Regions from separate parts of the Actinoplanes sp. NPDC049548 genome, predicted to be linked through region 3. Evidence: predicted binding sites of a transcription regulator. Region 3 holds the regulator's gene; each other region holds the start of a gene.

Region 1 (3,244 bases), on a different contig from region 3:
CCGCGGCCTTGGTCGCCGCGATGGCGTCCTCGATGCGGTGCTTGCGCTCCTTCATCTCGACCTCGGTCGCGGCGCCGGCCTGGATCACGGCGATGCCGCCGGAGAGCTTGGCCAGCCGCTCGGAGAGCTTCTCGCGGTCCCAGTCGGAGTCCGACGCCTCGATCTCCTTGCGGATCTGCGCGACGCGGTCCTCGATCTCGGACTTCTTGCCACCACCGTCGACGATGGTGGTGTTCTCCTTGTCCACCACGACGCGCCGGGCGGTGCCCAGCATGTCGACGGTGACCTGGTCGAGCTTGTAGCCGAGCTCGGGGGCGATGAGCTCGCCGCCGGTGGCGATCGCCATGTCCTGCAGCATCGCCTTGCGCCGGTCCCCGAAGCCGGGGGCCTTCACCGCGGCGACCTTGAAGGTCTTGCGCAGGGCGTTCACCACGAGGGTCGACAGGGCCTGGCCCTCGACGTCCTCGGCGATGATGAGCAGCGGCTTGCCGGCCTGGAGCACCTTCTCCAGCAGCGGCAGCAGCTCCTCGACGCTGGAGATCTTCTGGGTCGTGATGAGGATGTACGCGTCCTCGAGCACGGCCTCCTGCGCCTCGGCGTCGGTCACGAAGTTCGGCGAGATGAAGCCCTTGTCGAACTGCAGACCTTCGGTGACCACGAGCTCGGTGCTGAGCGCGGAGCCCTCCTCGACGGTGATGACACCGTCGCGGCCGACCCGGTCCATCGCCTCGGCGATCAGCTCGCCGATGGTGGCGTCCTGGGCCGAGATGGTGGCCACGTTGGCGACCGACTTGTGGTCGCCGACCTCGACCGCCTTGGCCAGCAGCGCCTTCGAGACGGCCTCGGCGGCCTGGTCCATGCCCCGCTTGAGGGCGATGGGGTTGGCGCCGGCGGTCACGTTGCGCAGGCCCTCGCGGACCAGCGCCTGGGCGAGCACGGTGGCCGTGGTGGTGCCGTCGCCGGCGACGTCGTTGGTCTTGGTCGCCACTTCCTTGACGAGCTGGGCGCCGAGGTTCTCGTACGGGTCCTTGAGCTCGATCTCCTTGGCGATGGTGACACCGTCGTTGGTGATCGTGGGCGCGCCGAACTTCTTGTCCAGGACGACGTTGCGGCCGCGGGGGCCGAGGGTGACCTTGACCGTGTCGGCGAGCGTGTTGACGCCGTGCTCCAGCAGGTGCCGGGCGTCGTCAGAGAAACTGAGGATCTTCGCCATGTGTAGGTCCCTTCACGCACCACCGCCCTGACCCGAGGTGCCGGGCCAGGGCGGGAAGCACTGTCAGTAGGTCACTTCTCGATGACCGCGAGGACGTCGCGGGCGGAGAGCACCAGGTACTCCTCGCCGGCGTACTTGACCTCGGTGCCGCCGTACTTCGAGTAGAGGACCGTCTCGCCGACCTTGACGTCAACCGGGATGCGGTTGCCCTTGTCGTCGATGCGGCCCGGGCCGACAGCGAGGACGGTGCCCTCCTGCGGCTTCTCCTTGGCGGTGTCGGGGATCACGATGCCCGACGCCGTGGTCGTCTCAGCCTCGTTCGCCTGGACCACGATCCGGTCCTCGAGCGGCTTGATCGCAACCTTGGTCGCGGTAGTCACGGGCATACCCTCCTGGGTACAGGTTTCGCCGGCCTGGGTCGGCCGATCTCATGCCTCATGCCACCGGGCGGGGCCGTCGTCGCGGGTGCCGGTCCGCCTGGCGCAAGCGCACTCCCCCGGACGGGGCGCGCGCTGGCACCCTCGGGTTGAGAGTGCTAATCGGAGATTATGCCGGAACTAGCACTCCGTCAAGGAGAGTGCCAACACGGCAGAATGACTCCGCGTGGACCTCGAACTGCTTGCCTGCCTGCGTACCCCGGAAGGGTCCGCGGCCCTCGCCGCCGCGGCCGAGGTGGCCGACGGAGATCCGCTGACGGCGGCCTCGGCCCTGCGTTCCCGCGGCATCGCCGCGCCGCTCGCCGCAGCCGCGCTCACCCAGACCGACCTGCGGCGACGTGCCGAGGGCAAGTTCGGCGCGGCCGCGGCGGCGATGTTCTTCACCCGGCCGGGCTTCGAGCAGGCCACCCGCGCGGTGGTGGCGGACCGCCGCGCCGCGCGGCTGCGCGCGGCCGGCGTCGAGACCCTGGCCGACCTGGGCTGCGGGCTGGGCTCGGACGCGCTGGCGGCGGCCCGTCACGGCATCCGGGTGTACGCGGTGGACGCCGACCCGCTGACCGCCGCCGTGGCCGAGGCGAACGCGGCTGCCGCCGGCCTCGCCGAGCTGGTGACCGTGGAGTGCGCCGACGCCACCGGCGTCGAGGTGGAGAAGTTCGACGCGGTCTTCGCCGACCCGGCGCGCCGCCGGGCGGGTCGCGGGCGGGTCATGGATCCGCAGGCCTGGTCGCCGCCGTGGGACTTCATCGCGGCCCTGCCTGCCCGGGTGCCGCGGACGGTGCTCAAGCTGGCGCCCGGCATCGACCACGCCCTGCTGCCACCGGGCGCCGAGGGCGAGTGGGTGAGCGTCGGCGGCGAGCTGGTGGAGGCGGCGTTCTGGTGCGGACCCCTCGCGGAATTTGCGCGACGCGCGACTCTATTGCCGTCGGGCGTGACGCTGCACGGTTCCGGAGTCGAAGCGGCGCCGGTGGGGACTGTCGGCCGTTTCCTGTACGACCCGGACCCGGCGGTGGTCCGCTCGCACCTGGTCGCCGAGTTCGCGGCCGGAATCGGTGGCCGGCTCGCCGACCCGGAGATCGCGTACGTCTACACCGACGAGCCCGTGGACACGCCGTTCGCCCGCCGCCTGGAGGTCACCGACGTGCTGCCGTTCTCCCTGAAGCGGCTGCGCTCGACGCTGCGGGAACGAGGAGTGGGCCGCGCCGAGATCCGCAAGCGCGGGTCGGCCCTGGAGGTGGAGAAGCTCCGGCGCGACCTGCGCCTGCGGGGCAGTGGATCGGTGTCGATCGTGCTGACCCGGGTGGCGGGCGCGCCGACCGTCGTGCTGTGCCGTTAACCTCGCTGATCGTGGCTAAGAAGGCGGCCGGTACGCCGGCGACCGTACTGCTGTCCGCGGAGAAGGTGGCGCACGAGCTGCACCCGTACGACGTCTCGCCGGACGCCCCCAACTACGGCGCGCTCGTGGCCGAGGCGCTGGGCGTACCGCCGGAGTCGCTGTTCAAGACGTTGATCGCCGAGGTGGACGGCGCGCTGACGACTGCGGTCGTACCGGTGACCGGGGATCTTGATCTGAAGGCGCTGGCCGCAGCGGCCGGCG
Region 2 (3,244 bases), on a different contig from region 3:
TCATCAGCGGCTTCGTCGCGGTGGCCGGCGCGCTCGTGGTGCCGTGGGGTGCCGGGCACACCGCGTACGCGACCTTCGTGCTCGGCAATCTGGCCTTCGCGGCGGGCGTGGTGGTGCTGAGTGTGACCACCCGGACGTACCGGCAGACCGCCAGCCCGCCGGAGCTGCTGAGCCGGGTCATGGCCACGGTCCGGTTCGTCTCCTGGGGTGCCATCCCGGTCGGCGGACTGGTGGCGGGCACGCTGGCAGGGCCGTTCGGGGCGCGCACGACCCTGGTGGTGCTCGGCGCGGTGACCGTCTGCGTGCCGCTGGCCTGGCTGCTCTCGCCGGTACGCGGCCTGCGCGACCTGAGCGAGGTACCCGTACCTGTACGGGTCTGACGAAACGGAACGGGCCGCCCCCGGAGGGACGGCCCGTTCTGCTGTTCGGCTGGACTCAGAAGTCCATGTCTCCGCCGCCCGGGGCACCGGCCGGGGCCGGGTTCTTCTCGGGCTTGTCCGCCACGACCGCCTCGGTCGTGAGGAACAGCGCGGCGATCGACGCGGCGTTCTGCAGCGCCGAGCGGGTGACCTTGGCCGGGTCGATGATGCCCGCGGCCAGCAGGTCGACGTACTCGCCGTTGGCGGCGTTCAGGCCGTGGCCCGACTCCAGGTTGCGCACCTTCTCCACCACGACGCCGCCCTCGAGGCCGGCGTTCACGGCGATCTGACGCAGCGGGGCGTCGAGCGCGACCTTGACGATGTTGGCACCGGTGGCCTCGTCGCCCTGCAGGTCGAGCTTGTCGAACGCGGTCTTGCCGGCCTGCACGAGCGCCACGCCACCGCCGGGCACGATGCCCTCCTCGACGGCCGCCTTCGCGTTGCGGACGGCGTCCTCGATGCGGTGCTTGCGCTCCTTCAGCTCGACCTCGGTGGCCGCGCCGACCTTGATGACCGCCACGCCGCCGGCCAGCTTGGCCAGGCGCTCCTGCAGCTTCTCGCGGTCGTAGTCGGAGTCCGACTTCTCGATCTCGGCGCGGATCTGGTTGACCCGGCCCTGGATCTGCTCGGCGTTGCCGGCACCGTCGACGATCGTCGTCTCGTCCTTGGTGATGACGACCTTGCGGGCCTGGCCCAGCAGGCTCAGGTCGGCGGCGTCGAGCTTGAGGCCGACCTCCTCGCTGATGACCGTGCCGCCGGTGAGGATGGCGATGTCGTCCAGCATGGCCTTGCGGCGGTCACCGAAGCCCGGGGCCTTGACGGCGACGGACTTGAAGGTGCCACGGACCTTGTTGACGACCAGGGTCGCCAGGGCCTCGCCCTCGACGTCCTCGGCGATGATGACCAGCGGCTTGCCGCCCTGCATGACCTTCTCGAGGACGGGCAGCAGGTCCTTGACCGCGGAGATCTTGCTGTTGGCGATGAGGATGTACGGGTCGTCGAAGACGGCCTCCATCCGCTCGGCGTCGGTCATGAAGTACGCCGAGATGTAGCCCTTGTCGAAGCGCATGCCCTCGGTGAGCTCGAGCTCGAGGCCGAAGGTGTTGCTCTCCTCGACGGTGATGACGCCTTCCTTGCCGACCTTGTCCATGGCCTCGGCGATGATCTCGCCGACGGTGGAGTCACCGGCCGAGATGGAGGCGGTGGAGGCGATCTGCTCCTTGGTCTCGACGTCCTTGGCGATCTGCGAGAGGCCCTCGGAGACGCTCGCGACGGCGGCCTCGATGCCCCGCTTCAGGGCCATCGGGTTCGCACCCGCCGCGACGTTACGCAGACCCTCGCGGACCAGCGCCTGGGCGAGGACGGTCGCCGTCGTCGTGCCGTCGCCGGCGACGTCGTCGGTCTTCTTGGCGACCTCCTTGACCAGCTCGGCGCCGATCTTCTCGTAGGAGTCCTCGAGCTCGATCTCCTTGGCGATCGACACACCATCGTTGGTGATGGTGGGCGCGCCCCACTTCTTCTCGAGCACGACGTTGCGGCCCTTGGGGCCGAGCGTCACCTTGACGGCGTCGGCGAGCTGGTTCATGCCCCGCTCGAGGCCGCGACGAGCTTCCTCGTCGAATGCGATGATCTTGGCCATACGGCTGTGTCCTCCTGGACATTCGCGGTGCCGGGCCTCCTCGGCCCCGCCCTCCGCACGGTGCGGAACACTGGCGGACGTCACCACCTGGCGATGTGACGTCCTCAGGTCGAGCCGGATGGCCCGCGACGACCGGTCCCGTGCCCCGGCACCGATGGCGGCGCCGTGGCCGCGACCCCACCGTGCCCGACCTGTTCAAGCTGTCTGGCACTCACACCTCGCGAGTGCCAATGACTTGTTTAGCACTCTGGTGGGTCGAGTGCAAGGACAACCCCGCGCCCCGAGGGACCGCGCTCCCGTTCACTGATCACGCTACGTGAATCGTCAGCACGTGATCGTGATTAGTCCGTCCGACGCTCGTCCGATCGGCCGCGGCGCACGTACTACCTCCCGGCGATGGTGATTACCGGACCGAGGAGCGAATCAGTGGACGACCGTGTGATCGGCGCGCAAGGGCGTACCCGCCTGTTGGAGCCGGGCAGCCGGCACGTCCCGGCTCAGCGATCACCGAGGGTCACCGGCTCCAGGCCTCTGCTCAGCGTCGTGGTGCCGGCTCACAACGTCGAGGCGTACCTCGGTGAGTGTCTCGAGTCACTCGCCCGGCAGACGTACAGCGCCCTCGACGTCATCGTCGTCGACGACGGATCCGTCGACGCCACCGCGGCGATCGCCGACGAGTGGGCCCGCAGAGACCTCCGCTTCCGGGTCATCCACCAGCGCGAAGGGGGCCCCGGCCAGGCCCGCAACGCCGGCATCGCGATCGCCCGGGGCACGTTCCTGACGTTCGCCGACGGGGACGACGTCGTCCCGCCGTACGCGTACGAGACGATGATGACCACCCTGGAGCAGACGGGTTCCGACTTCGCCTGCGGCGCAGTGCGCGCCCTGACCTCCAAAGGCCTCGCCGCCTCGCGCCTGCACGCGCCGACCTTCACCGAGACCGCGCTGCGTACCCACGTCAGTAAGCGGCTCACCCTGCTCAAGGACCGCACGGTGTGGAACAAGATCTACCGCCGCCGGTTCTGGGACGACCACGCCCTCGCCTTCCCCGAGGGCGTCGTCTTCGAAGACGTCCCGGTCGCCCTGACCGCCCACGCGATGGCCACCGCGGTCGACGTGGTCGACGTCCCGGTCTACTACTGGCGCAAGCGGGAGAACGGCGAGAAGTCCATCACGCAGCGCAAGA
Region 3 (3,244 bases):
CTCCGTGCGCGTCTCCGCGGGTGACGACGTGTCGGTGTGGGTGCTGCCGGTGCAGTCGGCGCGGACGGGCACGCTCACCGTGCAGGGCGTCGACCACGACGGGGACGTCGTGCGGGTCAGCCGTTCGATCCGGGTCGGCTGACGCGGGGGAGCCGGGGTCCGGGGCGGCGCCGTCGAGAGCCCGGCGCCGCCCGGTCCGCCTACTTGATCAGCGAGACCGTCATCGGATAGTTGTACGGCTCGTTGTTGTTGGCCTTGACCCCGGCGATGACGCCGATGATCGTGGCGATCAGCCAGGCCGCGATGCCGACGAAGATGCCGACGATGATGCAGCTGAGCACCCAGCCGACGATCGCGATGATCGACCAGAGGATCTGGAAGTTCAGCGCCTTGACCGCCTCGGCCCGCACGACCGGGGACTGGTTGCCCCGGGCGAGCAGCGACACCAGCGGGGCGATCCAGCCGGAGCAGCCTCCGCCGAGGAAGGCGCCGGCCGCGCCGCCGAAGTGGGCGACGAGGATCCAGGTCTTGTCGTCGCCGCCGGGCTGGCCGTAGCCCTGGGGCGGGTAGCCGGGCTGGCCGTAGCCGCCCTGGGCGCCGTAGGGCTGGCCGGGCGGCGGGCCGCCGTAGGGTGCCCCGGAACCGGGCGGCGGCGGGTAGCCTCCCGCGCCGGAGCCGGGCGGCGGGTAGCCACCGGCGCCCGAGCTGGGCGGCGGGTAGCCACCGGCGCCCGAGCTGGGCGGCGGTGCGTAGCCTCCCGCGCCCGAGGTGGGCGGCGGGGTCCCGTACGACGGCGGCTGGGGGGAGCCGTACGCGGGGGGCGGCGGCGGCGATCCGGGGCCCGGATCGTTGCCCGGATATGGGTTGATCGGCCTGGTGGGGTCCGAGGGATTTCCCTCACCGGGCGGACGCGGCGGTTCAGTCATGGCTGACACGGTAGGACCGCAGGTCGACAGTGGCGAGAGCAACACCCGACTGAGGTCGGAGAATAGACAGTCGGCTAAGTGGCCGCCGCACTACCGGTCGATCATCGCGCGCGAGCCCGCCGCGACGTAGACTGGCACTCGAGTCGAGGGAGTGCCAGTGGACAGGGGGAGGGGTCATGAGTCTCGATGACCGCAAGCTCGAGGTGCTCCGTGCCATCGTCGAGGACTACGTCGCCACCCAGGAGCCGGTCGGCAGCAAGGCCCTCGTCGAACGCCACCAGCTGGGCGTCTCCCCGGCGACCGTGCGCAACGACATGGCCGTGCTCGAGGAGGAGGGCTACATCCGGCAGCCGCACACCAGTGCCGGCCGGGTGCCCACCGACGCCGGTTACCGCCTCTTCGTGGACCGGCTGTCGCGCGTCAAGGCGCTGAGCCCGGCCGAGCGGCGGGCCATCGAGCGGTTCCTGGCCGGCGCGGTCGACCTCGACGACGTGGTGCACCGTACGGTGCGCCTGCTGGCCCAGCTCACCCGCCAGGTCGCCGTCGTGCAGTATCCGAGCCTCTCCCGGTCGGCGGTGCGGCATCTGGAACTGGTGCCGATCTCCAGCACCCGGCTCATGCTCGTGATGATCGCCGATACCGGGCGCGTCGAGCAGCGCCTGGTCGAGCTGCCGGCGCCGACCAGCAACGACGACGTGCTCGACCTGCGGCGCACGGTCAACGCCAAGCTCACCGGGGAGAAGCTCGCCGACACGCCGCCGCTGGTGCAGGCGCTGGTCGACGAGTCGTCCCCGGAGAAGCGCAACACCATGGCGTGCCTGGCCTCGGTGCTGCTCGAGACCCTGGTCGAGCGCAGTGACGAGCGGCTCGCCCTGGCCGGCACGGCCAACCTGACGCGCGGCGGCGTCCTGGATTTCCAGGGCTCGCTGCGGCCGGTGCTGGAGGCGCTGGAGGAGGAGGTCATCCTGCTGAAGCTCATCGGCGAGGTGGAGCCGAGCACCACCCGGGTCCGCATCGGCGACGAGAACGAGATCGACAACCTCCGGGCGGCGTCCGTGGTGAGCACCGGTTACGGACCGGGTACGACAATCGTTGGTGGGCTCGGCGTCTTGGGACCCACCCGGATGGACTACCCCGGCACCATCGCCACCGTACGTGCCGTGGCACGCTACGTTGGCGATCTGCTGGCACAGAACTGACGCACAAGCGACGACGGTCTCCGGCGCACAGCGCGGGGCAGACATGAGGACTCGAAACCCTGTGGCCAAGGACTATTACGGAATTCTCGGCATCAGCCGCGAAGCCACCGACGACGAGATCAAGCGTGCCTACCGCAAGCTGGCCCGTCAGTACCACCCGGACGTCAACCCGGACCCCGAGGCGCACGAGAAGTTCAAGGACATCAACGCCGCCTACGAGGTTCTCTCCGACGACCAGAAGCGCCAGATCGTCGACCTCGGCGGCGACCCGCTGGCGCCCGGCGGCGGCGCGGGTGCCGGCCCGGGCGGTCCCGGCGGCGCCGGCCCGTTCGTCGGCTTCCAGGACATCATGGACGCGTTCTTCGGCACGGCCGCCGGTGGCGGCGCCCGGGGACCGCGCCCGCGCACCCGGCCCGGTGCCGACGCCATCCTGCGCCTCGAGCTCGACCTGGTCGAGACGGCGTTCGGTGTCGAGGCGCCGATCACGGTGGACACGGCCGTGCTCTGCACCCAGTGCTCCGGGGCCGGCACGGCGCCCGGCACCCACCTGGCCACCTGCGAGACCTGCGGTGGCCGCGGCGAGGTGCAGTCGGTGCAGCGGACCTTCCTGGGCCAGGTCGTCTCGTCGCGGCCGTGCCAGAGCTGTCAGGGTCACGGCACGGTGATCCCGCACCCGTGCCCGACCTGCGCCGGCGACGGCCGCATCCGCACCCGCCGCTCGCTGACCGTGAAGATCCCGGCCGGCGTCGAGGACGGCATGCGGATCCGCCTGGCCCAGCAGGGCGAGGTCGGCCCGGGCGGCGGCACCGCCGGCGACCTGTACGTGGAGATCCACGAGCGCCCGCACGACGTCTACTCCCGCAAGGGTGACGACCTGCACTGCCGCGTGACCCTGCCGATGACGGCGGCTGCGCTCGGCACCAGGCTGACCATCAAGACCCTCGACTCCGAGGAGAACATCGAGGTCAAGGCGGGCACCCAGCCCGCGTCGACGCTGCGGGTGCGCGGCAAGGGCGTGCCGCACCTGCGGGGGCAGGGCCGCGGTGACCTGTTCGTGCACCTGGACGTGAAGACGCCGACCAAGCTGACCGCCGACCAGGAGCGGATGCTGCGCGACTT

The links. Region 3 encodes HrcA, which represses chaperone genes, less so after heat shock. Its sites were predicted from a motif close to GGTTNGCACNCTCNNNNNGAGNGTGCNAACC; they were not measured.
Region 1: the regulator HrcA is predicted to act here: its motif matches at 1,724-1,754, upstream of groES (co-chaperone GroES).
Region 2: the regulator HrcA is predicted to act here: its motif matches at 2,261-2,291, upstream of groL (chaperonin GroEL).

What each region holds. Positions count from the first base shown of each region.
Region 1 covers NZ_JBFAPM010000005.1:200,419-203,662, forward strand. The annotation lists gene groL (chaperonin GroEL) at 1-1,213, opposite strand, end outside; gene groES (co-chaperone GroES) at 1,285-1,599, opposite strand; gene AB0J80_RS12775 (class I SAM-dependent methyltransferase) at 1,817-2,983, shown strand; gene ybaK (Cys-tRNA(Pro) deacylase) at 2,995-3,244, shown strand, end outside.
Region 2 covers NZ_JBFAPM010000001.1:271,941-275,184, reverse strand. The annotation lists gene AB0J80_RS01240 (MFS transporter) at 1-380, shown strand, start outside; gene groL (chaperonin GroEL) at 436-2,058, opposite strand; gene AB0J80_RS01230 (CDP-glycerol glycerophosphotransferase family protein) at 2,485-3,244, shown strand, end outside.
Region 3 covers NZ_JBFAPM010000028.1:39,413-42,656, reverse strand. The annotation lists gene AB0J80_RS34915 (S8 family serine peptidase) at 1-142, shown strand, start outside; gene AB0J80_RS34910 (DUF4870 domain-containing protein) at 201-926, opposite strand; gene hrcA (heat-inducible transcriptional repressor HrcA) at 1,103-2,125, shown strand; gene dnaJ (molecular chaperone DnaJ) at 2,187-3,244, shown strand, end outside.